4 regions of the Exiguobacterium sp. UBA5002 genome follow, and region 3 is predicted to be linked to each of the others. Evidence: riboswitches for the same ligand, from Rfam matches in the RefSeq annotation. Region 3 holds a riboswitch; each other region holds the start of a gene.

The links. Region 3 has a riboswitch for S-adenosylmethionine ahead of B4C70_RS10865 (methionine ABC transporter ATP-binding protein). Riboswitches for the same ligand answer to the same signal wherever they lie in the genome.
Positions count from the first base shown of each region.
Region 1: linked by a shared signal. The riboswitch ahead of B4C70_RS10195 (methionine ABC transporter ATP-binding protein) and the one ahead of B4C70_RS10865 (methionine ABC transporter ATP-binding protein) in region 3 are both predicted to bind S-adenosylmethionine.
Region 2: linked by a shared signal. The riboswitch ahead of B4C70_RS07115 (2,3-diketo-5-methylthiopentyl-1-phosphate enolase) and the one ahead of B4C70_RS10865 (methionine ABC transporter ATP-binding protein) in region 3 are both predicted to bind S-adenosylmethionine.
Region 4: linked by a shared signal. The riboswitch ahead of B4C70_RS06500 (alpha/beta hydrolase) and the one ahead of B4C70_RS10865 (methionine ABC transporter ATP-binding protein) in region 3 are both predicted to bind S-adenosylmethionine.

Region 1 is NZ_DGYQ01000033.1:89,599-95,329, forward strand. Features, by position in the region: gene B4C70_RS10180 (S-ribosylhomocysteine lyase) at 1-211, shown strand, start outside; gene B4C70_RS10185 (PLP-dependent cysteine synthase family protein) at 208-1,131, shown strand; gene B4C70_RS10190 (bifunctional cystathionine gamma-lyase/homocysteine desulfhydrase) at 1,124-2,290, shown strand; SAM riboswitch class I at 2,348-2,452, shown strand; gene B4C70_RS10195 (methionine ABC transporter ATP-binding protein) at 2,531-3,553, shown strand; gene B4C70_RS10200 (methionine ABC transporter permease) at 3,550-4,215, shown strand; gene B4C70_RS10205 (MetQ/NlpA family ABC transporter substrate-binding protein) at 4,248-5,081, shown strand; gene B4C70_RS10210 (MDR family MFS transporter) at 5,161-5,731, shown strand, end outside.
Region 2 is NZ_DGYQ01000025.1:12,498-18,228, forward strand. Features, by position in the region: gene mtnK (S-methyl-5-thioribose kinase) at 1-810, opposite strand, end outside; SAM riboswitch class I at 889-992, opposite strand; SAM riboswitch class I at 1,198-1,299, shown strand; gene B4C70_RS07115 (2,3-diketo-5-methylthiopentyl-1-phosphate enolase) at 1,370-2,560, shown strand; gene B4C70_RS07120 (2-hydroxy-3-keto-5-methylthiopentenyl-1-phosphate phosphatase) at 2,557-3,216, shown strand; gene B4C70_RS07125 (methylthioribulose 1-phosphate dehydratase) at 3,213-3,833, shown strand; gene B4C70_RS07130 (1,2-dihydroxy-3-keto-5-methylthiopentene dioxygenase) at 3,850-4,386, shown strand; gene B4C70_RS07135 (arsinothricin resistance N-acetyltransferase ArsN1 family A) at 4,512-5,000, shown strand; gene B4C70_RS07140 (MBL fold metallo-hydrolase) at 5,061-5,731, shown strand, end outside.
Region 3 is NZ_DGYQ01000035.1:5,137-10,867, reverse strand. Features, by position in the region: gene B4C70_RS10885 (CAP domain-containing protein) at 1-324, shown strand, start outside; gene B4C70_RS10880 (GNAT family N-acetyltransferase) at 410-910, shown strand; gene B4C70_RS10875 (MetQ/NlpA family ABC transporter substrate-binding protein) at 970-1,785, opposite strand; gene B4C70_RS10870 (methionine ABC transporter permease) at 1,813-2,478, opposite strand; gene B4C70_RS10865 (methionine ABC transporter ATP-binding protein) at 2,468-3,481, opposite strand; SAM riboswitch class I at 3,566-3,671, opposite strand; gene B4C70_RS10860 (aminotransferase class I/II-fold pyridoxal phosphate-dependent enzyme) at 3,734-4,921, opposite strand; gene B4C70_RS10855 (alpha-glucosidase) at 5,070-5,731, shown strand, end outside.
Region 4 is NZ_DGYQ01000023.1:104,878-110,608, forward strand. Features, by position in the region: gene B4C70_RS06480 (M20 family metallopeptidase) at 1-399, opposite strand, end outside; gene B4C70_RS06485 (MetQ/NlpA family ABC transporter substrate-binding protein) at 422-1,240, opposite strand; gene B4C70_RS06490 (methionine ABC transporter permease) at 1,260-1,910, opposite strand; gene B4C70_RS06495 (methionine ABC transporter ATP-binding protein) at 1,900-2,928, opposite strand; SAM riboswitch class I at 3,015-3,118, opposite strand; SAM riboswitch class I at 3,368-3,469, shown strand; gene B4C70_RS06500 (alpha/beta hydrolase) at 3,537-4,295, shown strand; gene B4C70_RS06505 (thymidine kinase) at 4,377-4,991, opposite strand; gene B4C70_RS06510 (DedA family protein) at 5,175-5,731, shown strand, end outside.

The DNA of each region.
Region 1 (5,731 bases), on a different contig from region 3:
TTTCTACATGGCGATGATGAACTTCGACTCGGTCGAAAAAATGAGCGAACTCGTTGAGAAGACGTTGAAAGACGTCCTTGCAGCAGAAGAGATTCCAGCGCAAAACGAAGTCCAATGTGGATTTGCGAGCGCACATGACCTCAAAGGAGCGAAGCACTATGCCGAGAAAATGCTTGCCGGTCGTGATGAATGGGACATCGTCTTCGGATGATCGCGAACAACGTCCGCGACCTCGTCGGAAACACACCACTCTACGAGATCACTTCATTCGATTTGCCTGCTGGTACGCGCATTTTGGCGAAGCTCGAATGGATGAACCCTGGGGGCAGCGTCAAAGACCGCCTTGGCATTCAACTCGTTGATGCAGCGATCGAAAACGGACATGTGACACCAGGCGGTACGATCATTGAGCCGACAGCCGGGAATACCGGCATCGGCTTGGCGCTCGCCGCTAAAAAATACAATCTTCAAGTCATCTGTGTCGTTCCGGAAAAATTCAGTCAGGAAAAACAGACGTTGATGCGGGCACTCGGCGCAACCGTCGTCAACACGCCGACTGAACTCGATATGCAAGGGGCTATCGACCGGGCAAAAGAACTCGGTCAGGAAATTCCGAACAGTTACGTTCCGTTACAATTCGAAAACGAAGAGAACCCAGTCACGTATCAGCGGACACTCGGTCCTGAGCTGATTGCGGACTTGCCGCACATCGACTGGTTCGTTGCCGGTTGTGGTTCAGGTGGTACGTTCGCCGGAACAGCGGACTTCTTAAAACAACGTCTCGGTACAAAAGCAGCGATCGTCGAACCGGAAGGCTCCGTCTTAAATGGTGGTCCAGCCGGTCCGCATAAGACAGAAGGCATTGGAACAGCGAAATGGCCAAGTCTCGTTCCGCGTGAACTCGTCGACGAGATTCATACGATTTCTGACCGCGATGCATTTGACGCGGTTCATACACTCGCTGCTCGCGAAGGATTACTCGTCGGTAGTTCAGCAGGTGCAGCGCTCGTTGCTGCGCTTGATATCGCGAAGCGTCACCCCGGCAGTACGATCGTCACCGTCTTCGCAGACAGTGCCGAACGCTACTTAAGCCAACAAATCTTTGAAAAGGTGGACGAAACTCATGCGTAAGAAGACAGCATTGATTCATGGAGGAACAGGTGTCGACCGGGCAACAGGAGCCGTCACACCTCCGATCTATCAAACAAGCACATACAAGCAGGATAAAATCGGTCAACTCAAGGACGGATACGAATACTCACGGACAGCGAACCCAACACGGACGAGCATCGAACGATTGATTGCGGATCTCGAGGGCGGCGCACGTGGTTTTGCCTTCGGTTCTGGGATGGCAGCGATCCATGCCGTCTTCCACTTGCTTGAGTCTGGCGACCACATCGTCATGACGGATGACGTCTACGGTGGTACGTTCCGCTTGATGCAACGCGTCTTACCAAAGTTCAACATCCAAGTGACATTCGTCGATACGACGGACCTTGCAGCGACGGAAGCAGCGATCCAAGACAACACGAAGATCGTCTACGTCGAAACACCGACGAACCCGTTGTTGAAAGTAACGGACATCGCAGCCATCGCAACGATTGCCAAACGTCACGATCTTAAACTCGTCGTCGACAACACGTTCGCGACTCCATATCATCAACAACCACTCGCGCTTGGTGCAGACATCGTCTTGCACAGTGCAACAAAATACATCGGCGGACACTCGGACGTCGTCGCTGGACTTGTCGTCGTCAAAGATGATGCGCTCGGCGAAGAGCTTCACTTCATCCAAAACTCGACAGGCGGCGTACTTGGACCGCAAGACAGCTTCTTGCTCGTCCGTGGTCTTCGTACACTCGGTATCCGGATGGATGCGATCGAAGAGACAGCCCATGATCTCGTTGCGTTCCTGCAAGCGCAAGACATCGTCTCGAACATCTTCTATCCAGGACTTGCATCGCATCCTGGTCACGACATCCAAGCGAAACAAGCGACTGGATTCGGTGGGATGATCAGCTTTGATGTCGGTTCAGCAGCGAACGCAGAAAAACTCGTCGAGGCGACACACTTCTTCACACTCGCTGAGAGTCTTGGTGCCGTCGAGAGTCTGATTTCCGTTCCTGCACGGATGACGCACGCGTCGATCCCAGCAGAACGTCGGGCAGAACTTGGCATCACGGACGGTCTCGTTCGGATTTCAGTTGGACTTGAGGACGCGGAAGATTTGAAAGAAGACTTAACACGTGCTTTCACGTTCCTCGAAAAAGTTTCTGAAAAAACTGTTTGACAACAAAAATAACCCCTGCTAATATTCAGAATATATTCTACAAACTTAATACCGAAACTCTTATCGAGAGTGGTGGAGGGACTGGCCCGATGAAACCCGGCAACCGCGGATCTAATCCGAAGTGGTGCTAATTCCAGCAGACAAAAGTCTGGGAGATGAGAGCAAATGGTTTTGTGTACTGAAAAGTGCGCGCGTTTGCTCTAAAACGCGCGCACTTTTTTTATTTTAGGAGGGACAGTTGTGATTCGTTTACAAGACGTAGGAAAGATTTATCGCTCAAAGCGCGGAGCGGTCGAAGCTGTCGCGAATGTCGATCTGACAATCGAACGCGGTGAAATTTTTGGAATAATCGGTTATTCCGGAGCAGGGAAATCGACCTTGATCCGATTGCTGAATATGCTTGAAGCACCAACGAGTGGTTCGATCCAAATCGATGGTGTTGAGATGACATCACTAAAACCAAAGGAATTACGAGGCGTCCGTAAGAATGTCTCGATGGTCTTCCAACATTTCAACTTACTATGGTCACGGACGGTTGAAGAGAACATCATGTTCCCACTCGAGCTCGGTGGCTTCCCGAAAGCACACCGCAAGGAACGGGTAGCGGAACTGATCCAACTCGTTGGTTTAGACGGACGTGAAAAAGCCTATCCGTCGCAATTATCCGGTGGTCAAAAGCAACGTGTCGGTATCGCTCGGGCACTGGCATCGAACCCGGACGTTCTCTTATGTGACGAGGCAACAAGTGCACTCGATCCGAAGACGACGGACTCAATCCTTGAGTTACTCGTTGACATCAATGAAAAACTGAAACTGACGATCGTCTTGATCACACACGAGATGCACGTCATTCAAAAAATCTGTCACCGGGTCGCCGTCATGGAAGCCGGTAAAATCGTCGAGCAAGGACCGGTCGCAGAGGTCTTCCGTCATCCGAAGCAAGCGATGACGAAGGAGTTCGTCAAACAATTGACGTCGCCTTCGGAAAACGAGTTGACGTTCGCGAAACTACGCGAACGGTACCCAACCGGAAAAATCGTTCAGTTGACGTTCGTCGGATCAACAGCGGAAAGCCCGATCCTCGCGGAAGTCATGAAGGATTCACCGGTCCTGTTCAACATCATCGGCGGAAACGTCGGTCAATCACAGGAAGGGGCACTCGGTACACTGTTCATTCAGTTGATCGGGGAAACAGAAGCAACACAAGCGGTCATCACGAAGCTTCAAGCCAGTGATGTTGAAGTGGAGGTGGATCACCGATGATTTCATTCTTTGACAACCTAGATTGGGACATGGTGTGGGAAGCGACAGGCAGTACCGTCTATATGACGGCAATCGCTGGGGTTTCGACATTCGTTCTCGGTTTGATCATTGGTTTACTATTGTATGCGACAAACGAAGAGTTATTGTTCAAGAATCGGGCGTTCTATTCAGTGTTGAGCTTGATCGTCAACGTCTTCCGTTCGATTCCGTTCATCATCTTACTGATCTTATTGATTCCATTTACGACAGCGATCGTCGGTTCGTTCCTCGGACCAACGGCAGCATTACCGGCACTGATTTTCGGTGCTGCACCATTTTACGGTCGGATGGTTGAACTCGCGTTACGTGAAGTCGATAAAGGTGTCATCGAGGCAGCTGAATCGATGGGGGCGACGAAGTTCCAAATCATCTATAAAGTCTTAATCCCGGAAGCGTTGCCTGCCATCGTTTCTGGTATCACGGTCACACTCGTCTCACTTGTCGGTTATACGGCAATGGCCGGAGTAGTCGGCGGAGGTGGACTTGGGGACATGGCCTTCATCGAAGGATTCCAGCGTTCTCAAAACGATGTCATCGTCATTGCGACACTCTTAATCTTAGCGATCGTCTTCGTCATCCAAATCATTGGTGATTTGCTGATCCGTGCGATCGATAAACGTTAATTCGAAACTTAATCATATTGGAGGAATCATTCATGAAAACTTGGAAAAAATTCGTAGGTACTGCTGCTGTATCCGTCTTAGCTATTAGTCTTGCTGCATGTGGCGAAAAATCATCAGGATCAGACAGCGACGACAAAACACTTGTCATCGGTGCTTCAAACGTACCGCACGCTGAGATTCTTCAGCACGTTAAAAAAGAATATGAAGCAAAAGGTTACAAGCTTGAAATCAAGAAGTTCCAAGATTACGTACTTCCGAACAAAGCGCTCGCTTCAAAAGAAATCGATGCGAACTACTTCCAGCACGTACCGTATCTTGAGCAACAAGAGAAAGAAAACAAATCGTATAAGTTCGCGAACGCAGGTGGCGTCCATGTTGAACCACTCGGTATCTACTCGAAGAAATACAAGTCACTCGATAAGTTGCCAAACGGTGCAACGATCTTAACGAGCTCAAACGTCGCGGAACGCGGTCGTGTCTTGACGTTCCTTCAAAACGAAGGGTTGATCAAACTCAAAGACGGTAAAACGACAGATGCACAACTCGGCGATATCGCGGAGAACCCGAAGAAACTTAAGTTCAAAACGAACATCGAAGCATCGCTTCTTCCGCAAGCTTACAAAAACAATGAAGGCGACGCCGTCCTCATCAACACGAACTATGCGATCGATAACGGTCTGAACCCGTTAAAAGACGCGATCGCATCAGAAGATGAGTCTTCACCATACGTCAACATCATCGTCACACGTGATGGCGATGAAAAAGACAAGCGTGTCACAACACTTCTTGACGTGCTGCACGAAAAGAAAAATCAAGATTGGATCCTCGACAAGTACAAAGGTGCGGTCGTTCCAGTCAGCAAATAAGTTCACCGAAGCCGGCATCCTTCCTATATAATGGAAGGATGCTTTTCATTTGTCGGAAACAGGGGTTAGGGGGAATCATATGCAACGCATACGTCAACTGCATCCGTTGACACTCGGGGTCTTGTTCGGGACGTTTTTCTCGCGTCTCGGAACGTTCATCACGATGCCGTTCTTCGCCATCTACATGACGACCGTCTTGAAGTTTGATCCGGTCGATGTCGGCTGGGTCCTCAGTATCTCAGCGATCGCCAGCCTCATTATGAGTTTCATCGGTGGTACCTTGTCGGATCGGTATGGTCGCCGGGCGATGATGCTTGCCGGAACGATCGGATTCGCGATCGTCTTCATCGCGCTGGCACAAGTCGAGACGTTCTGGGCATTCTTTACGCTCAGTGCCTTGAACGGGGTCTGTCGCTCAATCTTCGAGCCATCTGCTCGTGCCTTGATCAGTGATACGACGGATGAAGCGAACCGGTTGTTCGTCTTCAATATCCGTTACGCGATGATCAACATCGCAGCAGCGATCGGACCGGGAATCGCTTTACTGCTGAGTGCAGGGAACACGTCCGCGACGTTTTACATCACGGCGTTCGTCTATATCGTGTACGGGGTGATGATTGGTATCTTATTCAAACGCCATCCGATCACCG
Region 2 (5,731 bases), on a different contig from region 3:
AGGGTAATCCGGATATGCCGCGAAGAATAGATGCGCAATGAACTGCCCGACATCGAATCCGAATGGACCATAAAAGGCGAATTCAGGGTCGATGACTTTCGTTTCCGTCGCCGAGGCGAAGATGCTTCCTGTATGTAGATCGCCGTGCAGCAATGCATCTCCTTTCGTGATGAAGAGCGCTTCGAGTTTTGCGACTTCGCGTTTCAACTCATCGTCTGCCCATAGACGTGCCACCTCTTCTTCGAGTCCGGCTTCAATCTCGTTCGTCTCCGCGTCATGAAACGGATCCGTGAAGATTAATTTTTCCGTGATGTCGCACAAGTCTGGATTGTAGTACGTTCGGGCGACACGTTTCTTTTCAACCGGACCAAGCGCAAAGTCCGATGTATGGAATAACGTCCGAGCGAGATAAGAACCGATATGTTCCGCAAGCAACGGATACTGTTCACCTGCGAGTAAACCGCTTCGAACGATCGTCAGATGTGAAAGATCTTCCATGACCGTATACGCCTCTTCATGACTAGCATGAAAAACACGTGGCACGAACGGTACGGCATGCCGTGCGAATTCACGGAGTGCGGATTGCTCGATCCACGCTCGTTCGAGCGATAACGGCCAGCTCTCCCCGACGACCTTCGCATATGGTAATGCTTGTTTTAAAATCAAGCGATGTTCGCCTTCTCGAATCCGAAAGACGAGGTTGAGGTTCCCGTCGCCAATCTCTTCTGCTTCGACGGCTCCATCGCCGATCAGTCCTAATGTCCGAACACAATCAATCGCGTCCTGTTCTGTGAATGCTTTATATGTCATCTCAGTTTCCCCCTATGTGATACACGAAAAAGCGCCTCTTTTCGTCATCGAAAAGAGGCGCAGAAAAGTCACTGCGTCCTCTTATCTCTCAGACGAAACGTCTGTTGGATGTAGCACCGTGCCCAGTGGTCGGTTGCTGCGGCGTCATCGGGCCAATTCCCTCTGCCAACTCGCGATAAGAGTCGTATGTAGTTGTCGTGTGTGATATTGATTTGAATCTTACGCAATCCTCTTCCCTGCTGTCAAATCGAAATCAAGCAGAAACGGACATCATTTTTAAGTCATCTATAGAAAGAGTATTTTCAAAAAAATAAATTTTCTAAAAATAGTTTGACAAATCGTGACTCTCATGTAAAAATTGCAATTAGATTTCACAATTTCATCCAATTCTTATCAAGAGCAGACGGAGGGACAAGCCCTACGATGTCGCAGCAACCGACCTTTTGGCACGGTGCTAATTCTTGCAGCTACTAAGCTGACAGATAAGAGTCCACGTTCGAATCATTCATGGTCTCTTGTCGCTGACAAGAGACCATTTTTTTATTGAAGGAGGAAAGACATGGCTTACATCACAGCTACTTATCAATTGACCGCCCGCGATCGACTCGAGCAGCGCGCCGAACAACTCGCGCTTGGTCTGACGGTTGGTTCCTGGACGGAGCTGAATCATCTCGAACAACAACAACTCGCCTCGTTCAAAGGGGAAGTCGTACATACCGAAGAGCGCGATGGCAAAGGATATATCACGATTCGTTACCCGGAACATAACGTATCGCGCGACTTTTCTGCGATCTTGACGACCGTCTTCGGGAAACTCTCACTCGACGGTGAAATCAAATTAACGGAACTGTTATTACCCGATACATTCACGTCGGATTTTCCAGGTGCGAAGTTCGGGATCGAAGGGGTTCGCTCCTTGATTGGTGTCGAAGATCGTCCACTGTTAATGAGCATCTTCAAAGGAGTCATCGGACGCGATTTATCGTTCCTTCGTGATCAACTCGAAGGACAACTCGCTGGTGGGATTGATCTCGTCAAGGACGATGAGATCCTATATGACAATCCGTTGACACCAACGATTGACCGGGCACGGATCGGACGTGAGGTCATCGATGCTCACTTCCAACGGACCGGTAAACGTGCGTTATATGCGATCACACTCAGCGGTCCCGTCTTTACGCTCAAGGATCAAGCCAAGCGATTGATTGATGCTGGAGCGACTGCTTTCTTGCTGAATACCTTCACATACGGACTCGATGTCTTACGTGAACTGGCAAGTGATCCGGAAATCAACGTTCCTATCTTCAATCATCCGGCATATAGCGGTGCGTTGATCGCTAGCCCGAATCACGGAGTCGCAGCCCCTGTCTTACTCGGCACATTACCGCGTGCTGCTGGAGCAGACTTGACGCTATTCCCGTCTCCTTACGGCAATGTCGCTTTACCAAAGGATGTCGCCCGTGGCATCGCGGTCGAAGCGACCCGTCTCGGTCAGACGAAATCAATCTTCCCGGTTCCTTCAGCCGGTATTCATCCTGGACTCGTCGCTCAACTCGTACGAGACTTCGGGATCGATTCCGTCATCAACGCCGGCGGCGGCGTACATGGTCATCCGCAAGGTGCTGCGGCTGGTGTCATTGCTTTCCGCCAGGCACTCGATGCGGCACTCGCAAATGAATCCCTATCGGCGGCAGCATCGCGTCATGAAGAATTACGAATTGCCCTCGACGCTTGGGGGATCAAGTCATGACCGTACGGATTCTTTGTGACTTCGACGGTACGGTGACGACGCAAGATAACATCATCGCACTCATGCAACAATTTGCGCCTGCGAGTGACTTCGAACCGTTGAAACGCGGCGTACTCGACCGAACGCTATCGATTCAGAGTGGTGTCGGGCAAATGTTCGCACTTCTGCCGTCCGACGGTAAAGCGGACTATCTTGATTTCTTGTTGGAACGCGCCGTCATTCGCGAAGGATTTTCGGAGTTACTGCAGTACAGTCGTCGTCAAGGCATCGATTTTTCGATCGTCAGCGGTGGAATGGACTTTTTCGTCGAACCGATCTTAGCGCCATTCCTCGAGCAAGAGCAGATTTACTGTAACATTGCCGATTTCAGTGGTCCATTCGTCCACATCGATTGGCCACACGCCTGCGATGCCCATTGCACGAATGGATGCGGCTGTTGTAAAACATCCGTTGCCCGTACATTACGCAAAGACGATGACGTCATCATCGTCATCGGTGACTCAGTGACGGACTTCGAACTCGCGAAACAAGCGGATCGTGTCTATGCCCGTGATTATCTGATCACGTTGTGTGAAGAAAATGATATCGCCTATACACCTTTTGAGACGTTCCACGATATCGTTCATGATTTAGCACGATCGGAGGTGACGATATGACATTCATGCGACGGTATGAAGAACTACGCGCCATCAAACAAGAACTTGCAGCGCGCGATTGGTTCCCTGGTACGAGTGGTAACCTCGCCATTCGGACGTCTGCTATTCCGATTGAATTTCTTGTGACAGCAAGCGGGAAAGATAAGCGACAGACGACTCCTGACGACTTCGTTCATGTCGATGCGACCGGTCAATTGATCGGCGAGCAATCCGGGCGCCCTTCTGCTGAGACATTGCTCCATGTCGAAGTGTTCAACCGAACGAACGCCGGATGTTCCCTGCATGTCCATACGATTGCGAACAATGTGATTTCGGAGTTATATGGCGATCAGGGAAGTATCACCTTCTCCGGTCAAGAAATCATCAAGGCACTCGGTCACTGGGAAGAAGATGCGACGGTCACGGTACCGATCATTCCGAATCATGCGGACATCCCGACACTCGCTGCTGCTTTTGCGCCATATGTCACAGCGGACAGCGGTGCCGTCCTGATTCGCAATCACGGAATCACGGTCTGGGCACCGACCGCCTTTGAAGCAAAGAAACACCTCGAAGCCTTCGAGTTTTTATTCAACTATACGTTGACGTTGCAATCATGCCGTCAATCCATCTATTAAAAGGAGGAATCATCTCATGGCAACAGTCTTATTCCAAGAAACAAACACACGGTATACGGATCAAACGGAAGTCGCTGACTTCCTCGCATCGCGCGGCGTTCTTTACGAACAATGGGACGTCTCAAAACTACCAGCACCTCTCGTTGAGAACTTCACACTGACGGATGCCGACAAACAAACGATTCTCGATACGTTCGCACCAGAAATCAAAGACGTATCAGAACGTCGTGGATATCAGACAGCTGATATCATTTCACTTTCGGATACGACACCGAACCTTGACGAGTTGCTCGTCAACTTCCAGAAAGAACATCATCACACGGATGATGAAGTCCGTTTCATCGTAAGCGGTCACGGCGTCTTCGCGATCAAAGACGAAGAAGTCGGCTACTATAACATCGAACTCAATCCTGGTGATTTGATTTCTGTTCCTGTCAATACACGCCACTACTTTACGCTCCAAGAGGATCGGAAAGTCGTCGCTGTTCGAATTTTCGTCACGACGGATGGCTGGGTTCCAATTTACGAGAACGAGACATCCACGGTCTCTTAAGAACGACAAAAGCGTTGATTTCTTCTATATAAGGAGAATCGGCGCTTTTTCTTATCTCACAAACATATCACTACATCGACACGTAACAGATATAATGAGGGAAAAGCGATTGGGGAGTGAGCAACATGCATATTCGTCCTGTAACGGAACACGACTTACCAGCGATTCTCGCCATCTATAACGAAGGTATTGAAGATCGGATCGCAACGCTTGAGACCGACCAAAAGGACTTATCCTTCATGACCCAGTGGTATGCGGAACGCACCGATCGATATGCCGGATATGTCGCTGAAGATGACACAGGTGTCCTCGGCTTCATTTCCCTCGATCCGTATAATCCGCGTCCTGTCTACGCATCCGTCGGTGAGATTTCGGTTTATATCACTCGGACACATCGTGGACAAGGGATTGGCACACGTTTGCTCGAAACGATTGAACAACATGCCCGTGATCATCAGATGCATAAGCTGATCCTCTTTACCTTCCCGTTCAATAAAATCGGACAAAAACTCTATATCCGCTCCGGATTCCGGATCGTCGGAACGTTTAAGGAGCAAGGACAGTTGAACGGCGAATATGTCGACGTCATGGCGATGGAGAAACGCTTACGATAGGATTCATTGAATGCCAGACAGGGAATAGTCACTCCGAGTCATTGAGAGAGGATGAACCTAATGGATATTCAACAAATTCGTAATGCAACACTCGTTGTCACGTATGCCAATCAAGTCTTACTGATTGATCCGTTCCTTGGCGAAAAAGGTAGCTTACCTCCCTTCGGTCAAACACCGAATGCCGTCGCCAATCCACTCGTCGACTTACCGATCGATGTCAAGACACTGCTCGATCCTGACGCCATCTTCGTCACGCATCTACACGCTGATCATTTCGACGATGCTGCAAAACAACTTCTACCCAAGCATTTGCTATTTTATGCGCAGCAAGAAGAAGACGCACAGCAAATCCGAGAAGCCGGCTTCACGAACGTCTCTTCCTTCGATTCCGGTGTGACGATCGGTGATATCCAGGTCCATCGAACAGGTGGACAGCATGGTGTCGGTGAAATCGGTGAACGAATGGGACGTGTCTCAGGACTCGTCCTCACGCATCCGGACGAACCGACGCTTTATATCGCAGGTGACACGATTTGGTGTGACGAGGTCGCGCATGCGATCGAACAACATGCACCAGATATCATCGTCGTCAACAGTGGCGCCGCCCAGTTCTTGACCGGAGAGCCGATTACGATGTCACAGCGTGATCTCCTTGCCGTACACGAAGCGGCGGCGGAAGCGACGATCATCGTCTCGCACCTCGAGTCCGTCAACCACTGTCTCTTGCGACG
Region 3 (5,731 bases):
TTAAATCCGTTGGCTCCGTATACGGCACTGAAGCCAGTGACACGCGGTCATAGCGAAAATATGGCGAAGAATAATTTCTTCGCACATACGGATCCGCAAGGGCGTGATCCGTTCGACCGGATGAAGCGTGAAGGAATCAGGTTCAGCTATGCTGGTGAAAATCTATCAATGGGCTATCCGAATGTCTTTGCATCACATTGGGGCTTAATGAATTCAAAAGGGCACCGAGAAAATATTTTGAAAAAAGAGTACAAACAAGCTGACATCGGTGTGGCTTTCCGGAGTAACGCGCCATACTTCACGATTAATTTCCGAACACCTTAAAATAGAAAAATGGAGGACGATATTTCACGATGTCGTCCTCTTTTTCATGAAGCGGTGTGTTTTACACTAAAGGCAGGAGGTGGGGATGTTGGAAATCCGTCGATTGAATCCAGAAGATGCAGTACTCTATAAAGCGTTGCGATTAGAAGCCTTACGAAACCATCCTGAGGCATTTGGCTCTGATTATGAATCAGAAAAAGATCGATCCGTCGAACGGTACGCAACTCGTCTTGAAAGCGAACAGTCGATGACGTTTGGTGCGTTTCATGAAAATGAACTCGTCGGTGTCGTCACTATCGTCTGCTCCGAGCCGTTCAAGATGCGACATCGAGCGAATGTATTTGCGATGTACGTCACGCCACGCGCCCGAAAACAACAGGTCGGACGACGCCTTGTAGAAGAGGCATTACGTACATTAAAGCAGCATCCTGTAATTGAGCAAGTCCATCTCTCGGTCGTCCGGACGAACGAAGCTGCTAAAGCGTTGTATCGGTCGCTTGGTTTTGAATCATACGCGATTGAACCACGGGCGCTGAAAATCGATGATACCTATCATGATGAAGAACTGATGTGGTATCGGTTCTAACACCAAACGACCGGAATTCAAAGAGATGATCTCTCCTTGAATTCCGGTCGTTTTTTACATCAGTTTGCCCATTCAGGCTTGCTGAAGCCTTTGAATGATTTTTCGATAACTTCATTGAAGGCGTCCGATTCGACGGCTGCTTTTAAGTCTTTTGCGACTTGTTTGTCCGCATCTTTCGTTTGGACAGCGACGAGGTTCCGGTATTGTTCGTCCATCGTCTCAAGTGCTAACGCATCAAGTAAGTCGAATTTCGCAGCAAGTGCGAAGTTCCCTGGAACGGCTGAGATATCGACACTTTCGACAGCGCGTGGCAGTTGAGCCGCTTCGAGTGGTTTGATGACGAGTTTCTTCGGATTCTTGACGATATCTTTTTCTGAAACGGTCAGAGGATTAGCATCCGGCTTGAGTTCAATCCACCCTTGTTCCGCAAGCAAGTTCAGTGCCCGTGCTTGGTTCGTCGGATCATTCGGCGTCGCGACTTCAGCACCTGTCTTGACGTCGTCAAGTGTCTTCGCTGTCTTGCTGTATAGTCCCATCGGTGCTGTCGGAACCGTGATCAGTCCTTTTAAGTCGAGATTCTTTTCTTTAGAAAACGTCTTGAGATAGATCGAATGTTGGAACAAGTTGGCGTCGATATTGCCGCTACCGAGGGCGATGTTCGGTTGAATGTAATCGCTGAACTCGACGATTTCGACTTTGTAGCCTTTCTTTTCGAGTTGTGGCTGGATCGCTTGTTTGACCATGTCGCTATACGGACCGCTCGTCGCCCCGATCTTGATCGTCTTGTCTTTTTCATCAGCGCTGCTGTCTCCACATCCTGCGAGGACTCCTGCACCGAGTAAGGCTGTTGCTAAAAAGGCATATCGTTTTTTCATGATTGCACTCTCCCTTTGCATGTATGATTAGCGTTTATCTGTTTTTCGCGCCAGTTGATTGCCAAGTGCTTGAATACTTTGAACGATGACGATGAGCACGACGATCGTCACGATCATGATGAGATTATCGTAGCGATAGTAACCGAAACGGATCGCGAGGTCACCGACACCACCGCCGCCGACGATACCAGCCATCGCTGAGAAGCCGATCAAGCTGATCGTTGTTAATGTGATGCCCTGAATGATGCCAGGGAGTGCTTCTGGTAAAAGGATACTGACGATGATCCGTAATGGTTTCGCACCGCACGCTTCCGCTGCTTCGATCAAACCAGGTGGAATCTCACGCAGTGATGTTTCGACGAGTCGTGCGAGAAACGGAATCGCTGCGACACTGAGGCTGACGGATGCTGCCGTCGGACCGATTGTATTGTCGAGTAAGAACTTCGTTAACGGAATGAGGGCAACCAGCAAGATGATGAACGGTAGCGACCGGACGATGTTGACGACGAAGTCAAGGACACGTCGGACGGCAAGGTTTTGAAAAAATAATCCCCGGTCTGTGACGAACAAGAGAATCCCGAGCGGAATCCCGACGACCAATGCAAAGGCAAGTGAAATTCCGACCATCCACGCCGTCTCGCCGAGTGCCTTCAAGAGCTCAGGTAACATCGTTTGAATACGATCAAGCCACATCCTGAATCACCTCGAGTGCATGAAGTTCCGTCGCGAGCCAGTCGAGGGCAGGGGCGATTTGATCAGATGATCCCGTCAAGCTGACAATCAGGACACCGAAGGCGACGTCTTGAATGTAGTCGACCTTGCCGTGCAAGATGCTGACTGAGATATCGTAACGGCGGATCGCTTCTGATAACGTACTCTCACCGGTCTTTTCGCCCGTGAACTGCAAGCGGATGATCTTGCCTGGGGTTGCCTGTAAGATGCGTTCCGGCAATTCGATTTGTAGTGCCGTATCGACGTAATGTTGCGTCACTGGATGCTTGGCTTGACTAAACAAGTCATAGGTTGAGGCGACTTCAACGACTTCACCTTGCGACATGACCGCGACGCGATGGCAAATCTGTTTGACGACATCAATCTCATGCGTGATGAGGACGATCGTCAGTCCGAGACGTTCATTCAAATCCTTCAGCAGTTCAAGGATCTGTAGTGTCGTAACGGGGTCAAGAGCTGATGTCGCTTCATCACATAACAAGACGGTCGGATCGTTCGCGAGTGCCCGGGCAATCCCGACGCGCTGTTTCTGCCCCCCGCTTAATTGGCTCGGGAAGTTCGTCTCGAATCCTTCGAGTCCGACGAGCGAGACGAGTTCGCGAATTCGCTCCGGGAAATCTGCTCGTTTAACGCCAGCGGCCTTGAGCGCAAAAGCGATGTTATCCGCGACGTTGCGCGACTGAATCAATTGGAAATGCTGAAAGATCATTCCTGTCCGCAAGCGAAGTTGACGCAAATCTGCTTTTGACATCCCGCCGAGCGAGACACCGTCGACCTTGACGGTTCCTTGTGTCGGATGCTCAAGCCCATTGATTAGGCGAAGCAACGTACTTTTACCGGCACCGGACTCACCGATGATTCCGAAGATTTCTCCTTTTTGGATCGTCAAATCGACATCCCGTAATGCAAAAATCGGGGTCCGGTCTCGAACGAACCGTTTTGTAATGTGTTTGAATTCAATCATCCGCTCATCTCCTCATACAAAAAAAGTCGCTTTTTCCTAGTAGCAGAGCAACCAGAAAAAAGCGACGAAAGTGTAAGATTTCGTAACTTATCTCTCAGAATGAAAATCATTCTGTAGGATGTGGCACCGTTCCTTACAGGTGGTTGCCGGACGTCGTTGGGCCTAATCCCTCGGTCGCTCTCGATAAGTAGTTATGCTGTTGGGATTTACTTTAACGGAAATGATTCCCATCTGTCAAATGTTTTTTCAGAATTATTCCGCAACAGGTGTCCGGAACAGGTTGAGCGTTCCGATTCGATCGACGGCTTCTTCTAGACGTTCGACGTCAGCAATCAAGCTGATCCGGACGTAGCCTTCACCGTATTCGCCGAAGAAGGATCCAGGGGTTACAGCGACGTGTGCTTCGTCAAGCAGGTGATCGGTGAAGCTTTGGGACGTGTAACCTTCAGGAACAGGAAGCCAGACGAAGAAGGAACCGCCCGGACGTGGTCCACTCCAGCCAATCGCATCGAGTTTCGCGAACAACGCATCGCGTCGTGTTTCGTACAAGCGACTTAACTCGCGGACACATGTCTGGTCACTCGTCAGAGCGACGGTCGCAGCATGTTGAATCGGTGTGAAGGCACTGACGTAGAGATGTTCTTGGTACGTCTCGATGCTTGAGATGACAGACGGATTACCGATCGCAAAGGCGATCCGGAAGCCGGACATGTTGAAGCGTTTCGAGAGTGAGAACAATTCGATCCCGACGTCTTTTGCACCTTCCGTCTGCAGGAAGCTCCGTGTCGGACCATCGAAACTGATTCCGCCGTATGCTAAGTCATGGACGACACAGATATCATGGGCATCGGCGAAAGCGACTGTCTGTTCGAAGGCTTCTGCCGTCGCAGTCGCACCCGTCGGATTACTCGGGTAGTTGAGGAACAACATCCGGGCACGCTCGACGTCCGTCGTATCAAGTAAGTCGTAATCGGGTAAGAAGCCGTTTTTCTCGAGCAACGGAAGTGTAATCGGGTAAGCACCAGCGAGTGCGGCACCAGACAGGTAATCCGGGTATCCTGGATCCGGAACGATGACTCCTTCTCCAGGGTTGACGATTGTCTGCGGTAAAGCGACGATTCCGGCTTTACTGCCGAGCAGAATCGCGACTTCCGTTGCTGGATCGATCGTGACACCGAACTCAGTCGCGTAAAAGCTTGCGACGGCTTGTTTTAGAAAATCATGTCCACGAAACGGTGGATATTGAAGGTTCGTTGGCTCGTCGATGGCTTGTTTTAAGGCATCGAGGATATGTACAGGCGTCGTCTGGTCGGGTGTTCCTTGACCAAGTGTGATGACATCGTGTCCGGCAGCTTTTACAGCACCGATTCGGTTTGCGAGCTCAGCGAAGACGGGAGCAGGAAGCCGATCAATGGCGATGGATGGAGCGAAATGTTTCATGGATGAATGCCTCCTTCGTGGTATTGTCGTCAAGGATAACGAATATTCAGTCAAAAGAAAAGAACTTTTTCGAAATTCAAAAAAATTGTCGGATAAACAGGTACAGATAAGTGGAGCGGGAATAAAGAGTAGGGAGAGGAGTGGGAAGATGAAGCGAGCTAACTGGAAAGAGGCAGTCGTCTATCAAGTCTACTGGCGTAGCTTTAAGGATTCGAACGGGGATGGGATCGGTGATTTGCGAGGTGTCATCGACAAGCTCGATTACATCGCTTCACTTGGTGTCGATGTCGTTTGGTTGAATCCGTGTTACCGTTCGCCGGACGTCGATAACGGCTATGATATTGCCGATTATTACGAGATCATGGAAAAAGCGGGAACGATGGGAGATCTCCAGGAGTTGATCACGGCCGCTCATGCCCGTGGATTGAAGGTCATTCTCGATTTAGTCGTGAACCATACGAGTGACCAGCATGACTGGTTCCGTCAGTCGCGGGAGCGGATCAACGATAAGGATGACTGGTATATCTGGCAGGATGGCACGAAAGAGACGCCTCCGAACAACTGGCGCTCGTACTTTGCGCCAAGCCCATGGACGTGGAGTGAAGAACGCGGGCAGTATTATTTTCATTCCTTCGCCAAAGAACAGCCCGACTTAAACTGGGAGCACCCAGCTGTGAGGCAAGCGATCTACGATATGATGAACTGGTGGATCGATCAAGGGATCGACGGATTCCGGATGGATGTCATCAACTTGATCAAAAAACGGTCGTTTGAAGATGTCGCCAATCCGTTTGATCTCTCGTACCTTGG
Region 4 (5,731 bases), on a different contig from region 3:
GGCTGGTGTTCCAAGGACAACGACACTCCCGCCGACTTCATCGAGCACTTTACTGAGCGCGATCGCCGCTGCGACGCTCGTCGTGCCGATGATATTATGACCGCACGCGTGACCAATACCCGGCAACGCATCGTATTCAGCAAGAAAGGCAATCGTTGCGCCTGGTCGGTCGCTCGATTTCTTCGCGAAGAACGCGGTATCGTGCCCCGCGACGCCGAGTTCTACTGTAAAACCTTCCGCTGTTAGACGCTCCGCATGGAGCCGCGAAGCAAAGAATTCCTCGTTCCCGATTTCCGGCGTTGCATGAATTCGGTGACTTGTCTCAAGATACGATTCTCGTTTTTGTTCGATGTCCTGTTCAATCGTCTCTACCCATGTCGTGCGTACTGGTGTCGTCATACTGTCCACTCTCCTTTTGAAATTATTCGCCGATATCGCTCAGTGGAACGAACGTCGGGATCGTACTGCCTTTGTATTCTTTTTTGATGAAGGCCGCGACATCTTTTTGTTGATACAGCGATGCGATTTTTTTCAGTTCTTTTTTGTTCTTGTCTTCTGTTCGTGTTGCGATGATGTTGATGTATGGTTTTGCTGTCTCGTTCTCATGAACGATTGAGTCCTTGATCGGGTTGAAGCCAGCGTCAACGGCGATGCCATTGTTGATGATTGATGCCGCGACGTCCGGTAAGACGCGTGGCGTTTGTCCAGCGACGATCGGAACGATTTTCAGCTTTTTCGGATTCTCGACGATCTTATCGACCGAACCGTTGCCATCGAAGTCGTCCGGTAGCTTGATCAGACCTGCTTCTTGCAGTAACAAGAGGGCGCGTCCCATGTTCGTCGCTTCGTTCGGAACAGCGATTTTTCCGCCAGTTGGAATGTCTTTGACATCCTTGTATTTATCCGAGTAGATCCCCATCGGTGCGATGACAGTCGTCGCAATCGGCGATAGCTTCAAGTTATGTTCTTTCTTGAAAGCGTTGAAGTAGGAAATCGTCTGGAAGGCATTGGCGTCGATCTCACCCTCAGCCAGTGCCATGTTCGGCTGGACATAATCGGAGAACTTGACGAGTTCGATTTTGATGCCTTCCTTCTCTGCTTTTTTCGCGACATAATCCCAAACTTGTGTGTCTGAACCGCTGACACCGAGCTTGATCGTCTTTTCGTCTTCTCCTGATGCTGCGCACCCGGCAAATAAAATCGTCGTGAGTGTTGCTCCAATTGCTACTGCTTTTTTCATGGCTGAATCGCTCCCTTGATTAATGTCTTCTGATTTTTCGTGCGACGATGTTGCCTGTCGTCTGTAAGCCTTGGACTAAGATGACGAGAATCCCGACCGTGATGATCATGACTTTCGTATCAAACCGTTGATAGCCGTAAGTAATTGCTAAGTCACCCAAACCGCCACCACCGATGGCGCCTGCCATCGCCGACGCCCCGATCAAGCCGACCGTCGCGATCGTTAAGTTCAGGATGAGTGAACCGAGTGCTTCCGGTAGGAGGAAGCGGAAAATCGTTTGAAACGGTGTCGCGCCCATCGCTTCTGCTGCTTCAAGAACGCCTTTATCGACTTCGAGTAAAGAACTCTCGATCAGACGCGCCATGTACGGTGCAGCGTAAAAGACGAGCGGAACGATTGCGGCTTCTGTTCCGATCGATGTCTGAACGATCAAGCGCGTCAACGGGATGATCGCGACGAGTAAGATGATGAACGGAATCGAGCGGAAAATATTGACGATACTGTTGAAGAACGTGAACAACGGAACATTTTCAAGTAACGCTCCTTTTCGCGTGACGACAAGCAGGATACCGAGTGGTAAGCCGATCAAGGTCGAGAACAAGAGCGAAACGGATACCATCGTCATCGTCTGCAAGAATGCTGTCCAGATATCACTGTAGTTAACTAGCATCAGCGAGCACCTCCTCAACGGTTACCTGCGCCTGATCGATGTAGTGTAACGCTCGTTTCACTTCTGTCGTCTCACCGATCAGTTCAACGAGTAATGTGCCGAACGGCGTATCCTGCAACTCCGTGATGCTACCGTGCAGGATATTGACATCGACGTCGAAGCGTTTTGCGACTTGCGATAAGAGTGGTTGTCCGGTGTGATGTCCAAGGAAGTGAATCTTATAGATTGGATTCGCATTCCGGGACTCGATCAACTGACGAATCGACGCTGGAATCTCGTCATGCATGACGGAGCGAACGAAATTTTTCGCTGTCTCAGTCTGCGGGTTTGAAAAGACATCAAAGACCGTTCCTGACTCGATCAACTTTCCAGCTTCAATGACGGCGACCCGGTCGCAAATCTCCCGGATGACGCCCATCTCGTGGGTGATCAAGAGAATCGTGATCCCGTACTCGGCATTGATCCGTTTTAATAACTGAAGAATATGATGTGTCGTCTGGGGATCAAGTGCTGACGTCGCTTCGTCACATAAAAGGACGGAAGGTTGCGTCGCGAGTGCCCGGGCGATACCAACGCGCTGTTTCTGCCCACCCGACAATTGATCCGGATAATGATCTGCTTTGTCCGCGAGATCGACGAATTCGAGTAACTCCGTCACCCGGCGGCGAATTTCGTCTTTCTTGACGCCTGCGAGAACGAGTGGTTTCGCGACATTCGTAAAGACCGTGTTCGCATTCAACAGATTGAAGTGCTGAAAGATCATCCCGATCCGTTGTTTTGCTTGGCGTAACTTTTTCGGAGACAGTTGCGTTAAATCTTCCCCATCGACCGTCACCGTTCCTGACGTCGGTCGTTCTAACAGATTGACGCAGCGGAGCAGTGAACTTTTCCCGGCACCGCTAAAACCGATGACCCCAAAGATTTCACCTTTTTCGATCGTCAGGTCGACACCGTCGAGCGCTGCAATCGTCTGATCTTTCGTGACGTACGTTTTTTTGACTTGATGAAATGCAATCATTCCGTTTTCCCCCTTCATTCAACAAAAAAGGTCCCTTCTTGAGAAACAAGAAGAGACCTGGATCCGCACAGTGGCAGAATCCACTCCACTCATCTCTCAGACATCTGTCTGATGGAATTGGCACAGTGCTCATAATGAGTCTGTTGCCGAGGTTTCGTAGGGCCAGTCCCTCCACCTCTCTGGATAAGTATTGCGGTATGAAATTCGTATGTGTGTTGTTGTGTTGTTGCTTATGTCGTAAAACTAATTTTTACATTACGGGTCGAACCTTTAAAAGTCAACCAACTTTTCAAAAATAATCCATTTGGCGCATATCGATGGATGAACAAGTTATGAGTTAGCTTACTGAACGGATCATGATTCGTCAAGAACGATTTGACAAGTCATTTTCGGTCGTGCTACCATCGTTTCAATGATTAATCCGACAATTCCAATATGATATTTATCAAGAGTGAACGAGAGACCTGGCTCTATGACTTCACGGCAACCTGCAATCTGTAAGGTGCTCCGACCAGCAAAGCGCGGCTTTGGATGATACGGTGAAAAACTCGTGGGCGTCCAAGCAGTGACGTCGACGAGTTTTTTTCATGAATGGAGGAAAAATAGTAATGATGAACTATCCTGTATTGACTGGTGCTGAAGCATTTTATCTTCAAGGTGGACCGATCGGCATTCTAATCTGTCATGGTTTTAACGCCACTCCGCAGAGTGTCCGGGACGTCGGTGAGGCATTTGCTGCCGAAGGTTTTACCGTCTATGCCCCGCGCTTACGTGGACATGGAACGAACGTCCGCGAGTTTGAACAATCGACTGCTCGATGTTGGAAGCAAAGCCTGCAAGACGGCTATGAACGTTTACAAGAAACATGCGATCAAGTCTTCGTCATCGGTCAATCGATGGGTGCGACGCTTGCGTTGTCGCTCGCTGCTGACGGCATTCCGTTTGCCGGCATCATTACGATCAATGCCGCACTCTCCGTTCCATCCTATGAAGCACTTTCGTTCGAGGACGGTCCACAGTACTTACCGGAAGGGGCACCGGACATTAAGCGAGCAGCCTTCGAAATCATTTATGACCTCGTTCCGAGCCGTTGTGCGTTCGAACTCGTCCGTCTAATGGATGAGACAAAAGGACGCCTCGGATCCATTCTCCTGCCGACATTGATTCTCTACTCGGCGACCGATCACGTCGTTCCGCCGTCGAGCTCGGATTATCTGCACCAGCACATCGGGACGAATGATAAACGAATCTACTGTCTCCTCAACTCGTACCACGTCGCGACCCTCGATCATGATCAGGATTTGATCGTGCGTGAGACGATTCGTTTCATCGAACGCTCGAGTCGTTTCTCACAGGAAACGGGATAAAAAAAAACAGCTATTCGTCTTCACTTAGAAGCGAACAGCTGTTACATCAAAGGACGACCATCATCGGTTCGTCTTTTTTGTTTATCCTTTTTGGTGTTGCATCGTTTGGAGCGGCTTCGGCTTTCCTGGCACTTCATGGCAGTGGCGGCACCGTGGCTCATACGATTCTGAAGCGCCGACTAAAATGATCGGATCATCATAGTTCGCTGGTTTTCCATCAATCAAACGTTGTGTCCGGGAAGCCGGATCGCCACATGAGAGACAGATCGCCTGAAGTTTCGTCACAAATTCTGCGCGCGCCAGTAATTCCGGCATCTTGCCAAATGGCTCTGCCCGGAAATCCTGATCGAGTCCTGCACAAATGACGCGTTTTCCGTCTTGCGCAAGTGCTTCGATGACTTGAACGATCTCATCATCAAAGAATTGAACTTCATCAATTCCGACAATTTGTGTTTCTTCCGCTACTGCTGCATAGAGATCACGACTCGTCGCCATTGGAATCGCCACGACGGAATTTCCGATGTGAGAGACGACATGCTCTTCATGGTACCGGTCGTCGATTGCCGGCTTGAATACTTGAACGGGCAGTTTGCCGTACTGTGCCCGTCTGACACGACGAATCAACTCTTCCGATTTCCCGGAAAACATACTACCACAAATTACTTCGATCCAGCCGTACTGATTTATTACATGCATCATCGTCCGACACCGTCCTCTAAAAATAGTCACTTTAACGAGTATAGCTCGAAACGGTATTGAGAAAAAGGGTTGACTTCCGGAAATCAAAATTCATTTTTTCTTTACCTAGAATTTTTGTCCTTTCATTCCAACCTTCATCCATTTCCTGTACACTAAAGAAGAAGATTCTCGCGAAAGAAGGTGTCCCCGATTCATCATCTCTTACATGACATTCTGCACCAATATGGCGCCCTTGGTCTTTCCGTCCTTCTCGCAGGTGGTATCGTGGGATTGCCGGTTCCTGATGAGACCTTGCTCGTCCTGTCCGGTTTTTGGATGCATCAAGGCAATCTACCGCTGTTCGGTACGATTCTTGCCGTTTACGCTGGCAGTTGCATCGGAATGACGATTAGCTACGTGCTGGGCTTAAAACTCGGCATGCCCCTGTTGCATCGCGTCGGACCAAAGATGCGCATCTCAGAAAAACACATTCTCTCCGCTGAAGCCGGGTTTCGTCGTTACGGCAAATCGGTCTTGATCATCGGTTACTACATACCTGGTCTTCGCCAACTCTCTGCTTTTTTTGCAGGTGTTTCAAAAATGCCGTTTCGCATTTTTGCGAGTTACGCGTATACAGGTGCTTTGATTTGGGTCAGTGTGTTCTTGGGCGCCGGCTACTTTGTTGGTCGTCATATCTCGTTCCATAAAGTCGTCGACTACATCTTGGCACATCCAGATGCCATGCCGTACTTGATCGG